DNA from 3 places in the Arsukibacterium sp. genome. Region 3 is predicted to be linked to each of the others. Evidence: predicted binding sites of a transcription regulator. Region 3 holds the regulator's gene; each other region holds the start of a gene.
The links. The regulator LexA, encoded in region 3, represses DNA repair genes until DNA is damaged. The targets are predictions, from matches to a motif close to TACTGTNNATATNNACAGTA.
Positions count from the first base shown of each region.

Region 1 (3,282 bases), on a different contig from region 3:
CGCCCTGGCTGGCAAACCAGATGGTTTTGCTGTGTTTAGCGTTAAGGCTATCCATCAGTTGCATCAATTTTTGATCGCTGTCTTGCTTATCCGGGTGCGCTGCAGGTTCATCAAACAAGCCGGGCTGATAAACACCCGGATCATAAAAATCAGCCAGCATAACGCCGGCTTTGGCATAGCGGTAACCGTCCAGCCACAGCCCATCCAGTAGCTGCATGGCTTTCGCTAAAAATATCCGGGTATCATTACAAGGTCTATCAAGCGCCATACTTTTACTGGCGCTATAGGGTGCGTCTTTGTCACTAAAGGGGCTGGTGCGCAAAAATACCGTCAGGTGTTTGGCATACTGCTGCTCGTGCCTGAGTTTGCTGCAGGCGCGGCAAATATATTCGCTTATTGCCTCGCGCATTTGCTGTTTATCGGTAATACGCTCGCCAAAGGAACGGCTGGAGATAATTTGTTGTTTGGTGGCGGCCATGTCTTCCAGCGCAATACACGACTCACCATTTAGCTCGCGCACCGTGCGCTCTACCACCACCGAAAAATGCTGGCGGATAAACTTAGGGTTAGCATCGGCCAGTTGTAATGCCGTGTGAATACCCAGCTGCTGCAAGCGTTTGCTCAGCTTGCTACCAATGCCCCACACTTCGGCTACCGGCAGCAGCGCCAACAATTTGCGCTGGCGGCTGGCGCAGGTTAAATCAACGACACCCGCGGTTTTCGGCCAGGTTTTAGCGGCATGATTAGCCAGTTTGGCCAGGGTTTTACTGGGCGCTATGCCCACACACACTGTGATGCCTATCCATTTTTGAATATGTTGCCTTAGCGACAAACCAAAGGCAGTCAGACTGTGCAGCTGGGCCACACCGCTTAAATCAACAAAGGCTTCATCAATAGAATACACTTCAACCTGGGGCGTCAGGCTTTCTAAGGTGCTCATCACCCGCTGCGACATATCAGCATAAAGCGCATAGTTAGATGAAAACGCCACTATACCATGCTGTTGCATGAGCTCGCGCACCTGAAACAGCGGCACCCCCATTTTAACGCCCAGCTGTTTGGCTTCTTTGGAGCGCGCCACTACGCAGCCATCGTTATTAGACAGCACCACTACAGGCCTATGCGTTAAGTCAGGCCGGAACAGTTTTTCACAACTGGCATAAAAGTTATTGCAATCTACCAGCGCAAACACGCTTTCTTTCATCAACGGCTTACTCAGATTATTTGCGTTTCATTTGCCGGATCACGTTAGTCACGACCCCAAATATATTCAGCTCGTCACCTTCTCGCAGGCAAATAGGTTGGTAGGCTGGGTTACGTGGCAGTAATTGCAACTGCGGTCGGGTAGCAAGCTGCTTTACCGTAAACTCACTGCCCAGCGCGGCAACCACGATATCGCCATGTTCAGCGTCAATAGCCCGGTCCACCACCAGTACATCGCCATCATAAATGCCGGCATCGATCATCGAGTCGCCTTCTACCCGCACAAAAAAAGTGGCCGTGGGGTGGCGAATACACAGCTCGTTTAAATCCAGCGTGCGCTCGACGTAATCCTGCGCCGGAGAAGGAAAGCCGGCTTTCACCGGATCGCTGTAAAACGGCACACGCTGCCTTGGCCAGACATCGGCGTTACCTATAAATACTGCTAGCATAGCGGCCTCTTAACTGGTTTTTTATACAGTATAACAGGTAAGCCATCATTGGCAATTGTGCCAGGCAAGCATAGCGGTTGTAGTGTCAGCCCTGGTTGCCAGTAGCTGATGAGAACTGGCAGTGTCATGGTTAAAACCACGCCAACAAAAAGCTTGATCCAGATCAATATTCAGTCGTACAATTGTTTCAGAAATTTCTGAATGTTCAATAAGGAAAGCAAAATGCAAATGACACCGATGATCGAATCTTTTGTGTTTCATTTTGGCGAAATGGGTAGCCGTTGGGGCTTTAACCGTACCGTGGGCCAAATCTATGCCCTGCTGGTGATTAGCGAGCAGCCGTTGTGTGCTAACGAGATTGGCGAGCTATTAGGCATTTCCCGCGGCAATGTCAGCATGGGCTTAAAAGAGCTGGGCAGCTGGCAGCTAGTACAGGTGCAACATAAAGCCGGTGATCGCAAAGAGTATTACTTTTGCCGCGGCAGCATCTGGGACATGGCCAATAAAGTGTTTGAAGAACGCCGTAAACGCGAAATGGACCCAACGCTGTCGCTGCTGCGCGACATTATGATGGACGAAGCTGCCAATAGCGATGAAGCCTACGCCCAAACCCGTATTGCCGAAATCCATGATCTGCTGGAAAACATTACCGAGTGGACGCAAAGCCTGCAGTCGTTATCGCCGGAAAAACTTAATACGCTGATGAAGCTCGGCTCAGGCGTGGGCAAAGTACTGGAATTTACCGATAAATTTTTAGGCAAAAAGGACACCTCAAAAGAGGCCTAGCGCAGGCAGGCACCACAGCCTTAATGATGTTGTAGCGAGGTTATTATGTTAGATACCCTGATCCTGTCGCGCATCCAGTTTGCCGCGAATATTAGTTTTCATATCTTATTCCCCACCATCACCATAGCGCTGGGCTGGTTACTGGTGTACTTTAAAATCCGCTTCGATTTATCCCAGCACCCGGTGTGGATGCGTGCCTATCGCTTTTGGGTAAAGGTATTTGCACTGACTTTCGCGTTAGGCGTGGTCAGCGGCATTACTATGTCGTTTCAATTTGGTACTAACTGGCCAGGTTTTATGGAAAAAGTCGGCAATATTGCCGGCCCGCTGCTGGCCTATGAAATATTAACGGCCTTTTTCCTCGAAGCCACTATGCTTGGCATTATGCTGTTTGGCTTTAATAAGGTACCACGCTGGCTGCATACGTTGGCCACCTTGTTAGTGGCTGTCGGCACCACGCTATCGGCGTTCTGGATTTTGGTGCTCAATTCATGGATGCAAACCCCGGCCGGCTTTGAAATGCGCGACGGTGTCGCCTATGCCACCGACTGGCTGGTGATCATTTTTAACCCGTCCTTTCCCTATCGTTTTACCCATATGCTGCTGGCATCTGCCCTGACCGTGAGCTTTCTGGTGGCCGGCATTTCGGCTTATCGCCTGTCGCGTGGCGATAACAAAAAAGCACCACGCCTGACGTTAAAAACCGCCTTGTTCAGCGCGGCTATTTTGGCGCCTACTCAGGCCCTGGTCGGCGATTTTCATGGTTTAAATACGCTGGAACATCAGCCGCAAAAAGTGGCGGCAATGGAAGGGATCTGGCACACCCAGCAAGGCGCGCCGCTGG
Region 1 is NZ_DAINOE010000011.1:17,043-20,324, reverse strand. It holds gene umuC (translesion error-prone DNA polymerase V subunit UmuC) at 1-1,204, opposite strand, end outside; gene umuD (translesion error-prone DNA polymerase V autoproteolytic subunit) at 1,221-1,652, opposite strand; gene V7D78_RS03685 (GbsR/MarR family transcriptional regulator) at 1,875-2,438, shown strand; gene V7D78_RS03680 (cytochrome ubiquinol oxidase subunit I) at 2,484-3,282, shown strand, end outside.
Region 1: a site for LexA is predicted at 1,664-1,683, ahead of umuD (translesion error-prone DNA polymerase V autoproteolytic subunit). Genes of this name have one in related genera too.

Region 2 (3,282 bases), on a different contig from region 3:
TAGCCCTGGTCGACCGCATGTCGCAATGTGGCCTCATAGGCTTGTTGTTGCTGAGCTGTCATCTGTGCCTGATTTATTGTACCGGCCCCACCGTGAATCACTATACCAATGGGATGGGCAGCCAGCGCTGGCAAATTAAATGCCAATAGCAGCACACTGCAAAAAATCGCTTTCATGTAACACCTCTTTAGTTATTAATTTATTATTCAACGGGTAACTGATCCGTGCCGAGCTCCAATCGGGCCCGCTCAACCAACTCAGGATCCAGCTCAGTTTTAACCGCTACACCAAGCTCTTTAAATTCAGCCGCTTGTTTTATTAAGTTGCCCTTGCCGCTGACCAGTTGCCCCAGCGCTTTATCATAACTTTCACGCGCCTTGTCTAACTGGCGTCCTACGCCCTGCATGCTATCGACAAAGGTTTTCAATTTCTGATAAAACCGCTCTGCCCGATTGGCTAGTTCTGCGGTATGCTTATTCTGATCTTCAAAACGCCATAGCTGGCGCACAATATTTAAGCTGGTGAGTAAAGTAGTGGGCGTTGTAACCAGTACATTACGCTCTAAAGCTTGCTGAAACAACGCTGCGTCGTGTTGTAAGGCTAACACATAGGCGGATTCAATCGGAATAAACATAAAAACCACTTCTGGCGAGTTTAATTCGGCAATATCAAAATAGGCTTTATCAGACAGCTCGGTAATGCGTTCTTTAACCGCGGCGACATGAGCCTTCAGTGCCAGCTGGCGTTCAGGCTCATGCTCGGCATTGACAAAACGGGTGTAAGCCGAGAGTGAAGTTTTAGCATCAATAATCAGATGCTTGCCCTGGGGTAAAAACACTACGGCATCTGGGCGTTGCCGGCCATGCTCAGCATTAAAACTGGCCTCTCGCCGATAATCGATATTCAGGCGCAGGCCGCTATTGTCCAGCACGTTTTCCAGCATTAACTCGCCCCAGTTACCCTGAACTTTACGCTGCCCCAGCAAGGCCCGGCTTAACTGACTGGCTTCATCGGTTATTTTGGCATTGAGCTGTTGTAGCAGCTTTAATTCCGCTTTTAATTCACTGCGCTGCTTTGTATCTTCGGTATGCAAGTGGTCAATTTTTTGTTTAAAGCCCAGCATCTCCTGCTGCAGCGGCGTTAGCAGCTGAGTCATGCTGTCACGGTTTAACTGGTTAAAGGCTTTACCTTTGCGCTCTAATATTTCATTGGCTAAAAGCTCAAACTCTTGCTTGAGTTGCTGTTTACTCTGCTGGATCAGGCTTAACTGTTCCGTAAAATGCTGTTGTTTTTCTTGCAGGCTGGTTTGTAATTGCACATGGCGCTGCTGTAATTGCTGATAATCACCCTGCAGTTGCTGCTGCAGCTGTAATAACTGTTGTTTATCAGCTATAAGCTGAGCCAGGCGTTGCTCGAGTAATGCTTGTTGTAAAACGGCAGCGCTATGCTTACGGTTAGTCACCAGCCAATAAGCAATAAAACCGACCAATAGTAGTAATAGTGTGACAGTGGAATATGGAAAAACACTTGAAAGTAAATTGGCTGAAACCTGCATAGAGTCCATTATATTACGCTTTTAGCGCAGAAAAAATAAACATAATGCTAAGGTACTGTTTTTTTATACACCCGGCAACAATTGCATGCCAATTATACTCTTCAGCATACAGATTAATACTCAGCCCTATTGCGGCCTTTTGCTTTAGCGCGATATAAGGCATCGTCAGCGCGTTTTAACAAACTGCTACTATCTTCATTAGCGCTAAGTTCGGCAATCCCCAGACTTAGGGTAATACGTTGCTGATGCTCAAAACGGGCATTTTCTACACTGCTGCGGATACGCTCAGCCAGCTGCACCGCGCCGGCTAAATTGGTATGAGGGCATAACACTAAAAATTCTTCACCGCCCCAGCGCCCGGCAATATCAAGATCCCGACAACTCTCAGTCAGTATGGCAGCAAACTGAATTAATACCTGATCACCCACCATATGACCAAATTGATCATTAACCCTTTTAAAAAAATCCAGATCGCAGAGGATCACACTAAAACGGCTATGATGTCGCACGGCCCGGTTGATTTCACTTTCGAGTAAGGCATCTAATTTCGCCCTGTTATAAATACCCGTTAGGCTGTCTGTAATAGATAATTGCTGACTTTTACGATGCTCGCGGGCTAAAGCTTTAAATGCTTCATTGCGACTTACTTCAAAATAACGAATGAGGAAAACCAGGCAAATACTGCTGACCCCAATATTAAACCAGGCCTCGACCGGCAAACTGACCTTCACTAACCTTAACAATAACCAGGCCAGTACAAAAAAAGCCACTGTTAGAATTAACCCTTTTTGCCGACCTAATAAAAAAAATGCCACTGGCGGAAACACCATTGCCCAGCTGAGCGAGTAAAACTCAGCAGCAGTAACCGCCAGATAAGCTAACAACACTAGTGCAAGTAAAATGACCGTTTGCCAGGCAGAGCTATCTACCTCAGGTTGTTGCTGAAATCGTCGCCATACCAGTACCGCACATAAAGCGCCAATAAAATCCACCAGTGCCACACTGTACAACTGAAAAAAGGCCAGATTTATTACAAAAAAAATGCTGCAGATCAGCGCTATACCCAGCAGCATACTATTTATAAGGTACACTCTGCGGTAGTTAGGATCGGTCACTGTAAAATGGCCGTTGTTAGTTAAAAAAGCAGCAAACAAAATATAGCTCCGACGAAATGAAACATTATCAGTATGACCTAAAAATCTGCTTCCGAGAAAATTTGTTTTAATTATGCTTAATCTTTGCAGCCAGGCTGCTTGATATTGAAAATTAAGCAAATAACGCTATATTTACAGTTGCCCCTAAAGCTAACCAGCCATTTTAGCAAGAAGGTAATGATGACTAGTCTCTTATCAGTTTCAGCACCTGCGCTGAACGCCTTTACCCGCCAACAAACTGAGCGACGGGCGGAGCAAGCTGAGCAACAGGCGAAGGCCTTGGAGAATCAGGCCTCAGCCAAACGCCGCGAAGCTAGACAAGCTAACGAAGAAGCAAAGCGTTTTGATAGCGAAGCTCGCCAGGCTGATAGTCAGGCTAACAACCTCAGAACGAATTTAACGGCCGCAGAACGCCTTGAGCAAGGTACTGCACAAAATCGTAACAATTTATTTGAGGCTATTCAAAACAAGACCGCACCTGCTGCTGAACAAAACAAAAACCCTGTACAAACTGACAATATTATAGGGTTTGATACGTTTTTCAGCCCAAGCGGGCAACAAAATACTGCGTTA
Region 2 is NZ_DAINOE010000015.1:22,457-25,738, reverse strand. It holds gene V7D78_RS04875 (isoaspartyl peptidase/L-asparaginase family protein) at 1-176, opposite strand, end outside; gene V7D78_RS04870 (DNA recombination protein RmuC) at 203-1,555, opposite strand; gene V7D78_RS04865 (GGDEF domain-containing protein) at 1,669-2,709, opposite strand; gene V7D78_RS04860 (hypothetical protein) at 2,890-3,282, shown strand, end outside.
Region 2: a site for LexA is predicted at 1,609-1,628, ahead of V7D78_RS04870 (DNA recombination protein RmuC). Genes of this name have one in related genera too.

Region 3 (3,282 bases):
GATGATAGGGGACTTGCTGTTGCAATTGCAGATAGCAATTGAGCTGCTGGCTCAGTTCTGGCCGGGTAAGAGTACGTTTTTCTGACGCCAGTAAACAGATAGCCAACAGGTTGATGGCATTTAAGGCTGCACTCTGATTAATTTGTTGCATCAACTGGCGCGATAATTTTGCCACTAAGGGATTTAACCAATGTGGTTTTTGCACTTGTAGCGGGTGAATGTGGTTTTTCCAATCCGGTACCTGCTGGTTAAGGTACTGATTAAGCTGTATGGGTTCACCGAAATTGACATAACCATAACCATAGTTACGTAGTTTACGAATGGCCTGAAATACGCCGCCAATCGATTCTTTTTGCTTACCGGCTCCCTGTAACTCGCTGACGTAAGTATTGACTTCCATCACATGCTCATAGCCCAGATATACGGGGACTAAGGTTACTGGTCTGTCTATACCGCGTAGCATTGCCTGCACTGTCATAGCCAGCATACCGGTTTTCGGCGTTAGTAAGCGGCCGGTGCGACTGCGCCCGCCTTCGGTATAATATTTAACGGCATAGCCTTTGCTGAATAATTGGCTGAGGTATTCCCGAAACACCGCAGAATAGAGTTTATCGCCACTGAAACTACGGCGGATAAAAAAGGCACCGCCACGACGGAAAATAGTACCTGCTGGCCAGAAATTAAGGTTAATGCCAGCGGCAATATGCGGCGGCACCAAGCCCTGATGATAAATAACATAACTGAGCAGCAGATAATCCATATGACTACGATGGCAGGGCACATAAACAATTTCATGGCCGCGCTGTGCTAAGTCCCGCAGCATATCGGCATTATTGACCTTAATGCCGGAATAGAGTTTTTTCCACAGCCAGCTAAGCACACGGTCTCCAACTCTGAGCGTTGATTCGCGGTAATCAGCTGCAATTTCCTGCAAAAGTAACCGGGCGCGTTGTCTGGCCTGCTTTAACGGCATCTGTTTACTGCGAGCTTCTTCTTCTATAGCCTGGCGCAGAGCGGGCGAGGCTAACAAGGCATTAAATAACTGGCTACGGTTTACCAGTTTGGGGCCTGTGGCCGCCAGTTTTTGACGGTAAAAATGAAAACGAGACATGCGCAGTAATTTACGGGCAGTGCTGATTTCTGCGCCAAATTGAGCGGCCATTTGTTTTAACGACACTGCGCGACTAAAGCGCACCAGTGTATGGCGGCCTGACACCAGTACAATCAGCATCTTTGCTAACCAGTGCGGCGCATGGGCTTCACCCAGCAACCACTTAATACTGTTTTCTTTTCCCGGCGCCCGGCCCCATAAAATAGCGGCGGGCACCAGTTGCGCATCCAGGCCTGGGTCCTCCAGATGCGCCTGTAACAGTGCCTGGCCTTGTTCTAAGGCACGGGTTTTTCCACGGCCACCAATAATGGCATGCGGTTTTTCTAAAAACAGCGTACGCCGGTATAGTTGGCCATTTAATTCAACTTGTTGCAGTGGGTCTGGCAGCTGCAATTGCCTGCACACCCGGCGCAAGGTGGCCAGATCACTGGCGGAGCGGGTATGGCAGATATACAGTAGTGGTCTGCCGGTATCCAGTGCCAGTTCAGTTACCGTATTGTCTGGTACCACTTTAAAGCGCACCAGCAGGCGGACAGGCCAACATAATAATAGAGTAAGCAGACGAAATAGCGGAAAAGCTGAAAACATGAAAGTGCAGACCAGCGCCGTTAAAAAACCAAGAATATCATTAAAGTGACGACAGGCAAATTGTCAGTCTGGATGTTTGCCGATAATGATAGTTGCAAAAAATTTGGCAAAGTCAACACTAGCTGTATATACTCACAGTACCTACTGTATAGGCAGCCAGCATTATGAGACCTTTAACACCAAGACAAGCCGAAATTCTGCAACTGATTAAAGATTACCAAAGCGCCAGTGGTATGCCCCCGACCCGCGCAGAAATAGCGACGAAACTGGGTTTTAAATCAGCCAACGCCGCTGAAGAGCATTTAAAGGCGCTGGCCAAAAAAGGTGTTATTGAAATGATGCCAGGCACTTCGCGCGGCATCAGGCTGGTAGAAGATGATCTTGAGCCGGAGCAGCTGGGCCTACCGCTTATTGGTAAGGTCGCTGCCGGCCAACCCATTTTAGCCGCTGAACATGTGCAAAATCATTACCAGATTGACGCGCATTTGTTTAAGCCGCATGCCGATTTTTTACTGCGGGTGCAGGGAATGAGTATGCAGGATATTGGTATCCTCGATGGTGACCTGCTGGCAGTACATAAAACCAATCAGGCCGAGCCGGGCCAGGTCATCGTAGCTAGGGTAGATGAAGATGTGACGGTAAAACGTTTTCAACGTCAGGGTCACATGGTATTGCTGCATCCTGAAAACGCGGATTTTGATGTGATAAAAGTCGATTTGCGCCAGCAACAATTCGCGGTCGAAGGCTTGGCTGTCGGCGTCATTCGCAATGGCAGTTGGTTATAAAGTTAGCTGTTAGTCAATAAGTTAAATAATAAAAGCGCTGGTACGACCACATGGGTTTGCCGGCGCTTTTGCTATTTAGGGGTTTACACTGAACCGGATTTGGATGATTCTTAGACTAAGACTGACCAAAAAATAACAATAGGGTTAGTTTTTGATTTCTGCGCTAGCAATGAAATCTCAGCAAAACAACATAATAACAACAATATAACAACAATAAAATTGCGAAGCTGAACTACATAGAGTCGGTGGCAGGGTAAATACCGAGCAGTACTGTGTTCGAAGTTTCTGCAGTTTGCATTGCAAAATGACAGAGGAGAAGTACAGTGACGAAAACGCGTTGTTTACGTTGGTCGCTGCCAACCTTGCTTTTAGCCGCATCGGCTAATGCAGCAGCTATGCCTTTGAATATGACCAAGGGTGTAACAGATATTAGTCAGCAGGTGTATCAACTGCATATGACGATTTTCTGGATTTGCTGTGTGATCGGTGCTGTGGTGTTTGGGATCATGTTTTGGTCGATCCTTCGCCACCGTAAAGCACGAGGTGTGCAGCCTGCCCAATTCCATCATAGTACACGGGTTGAAATCCTGTGGACGGCGATACCGGTATTAATCTTAATCGGTATGGCAGTACCCGCTACTAAAACCCTTATTGCGATGGAGGATACGTCAGACGCTGACGTTACCGTGCTGGTGACTGGCTCACAGTGGAAATGGCACTACAAATATCTGGAAAATGACGTTGAATTCTTTTCGTTATTAGCCACGCCTCGCGAGCAAATCATTAATCAACTCCCCA
Region 3 is NZ_DAINOE010000009.1:42,196-45,477, reverse strand. It holds gene plsB (glycerol-3-phosphate 1-O-acyltransferase PlsB) at 1-1,699, opposite strand, end outside; gene lexA (transcriptional repressor LexA) at 1,864-2,484, shown strand; gene coxB (cytochrome c oxidase subunit II) at 2,808-3,282, shown strand, end outside.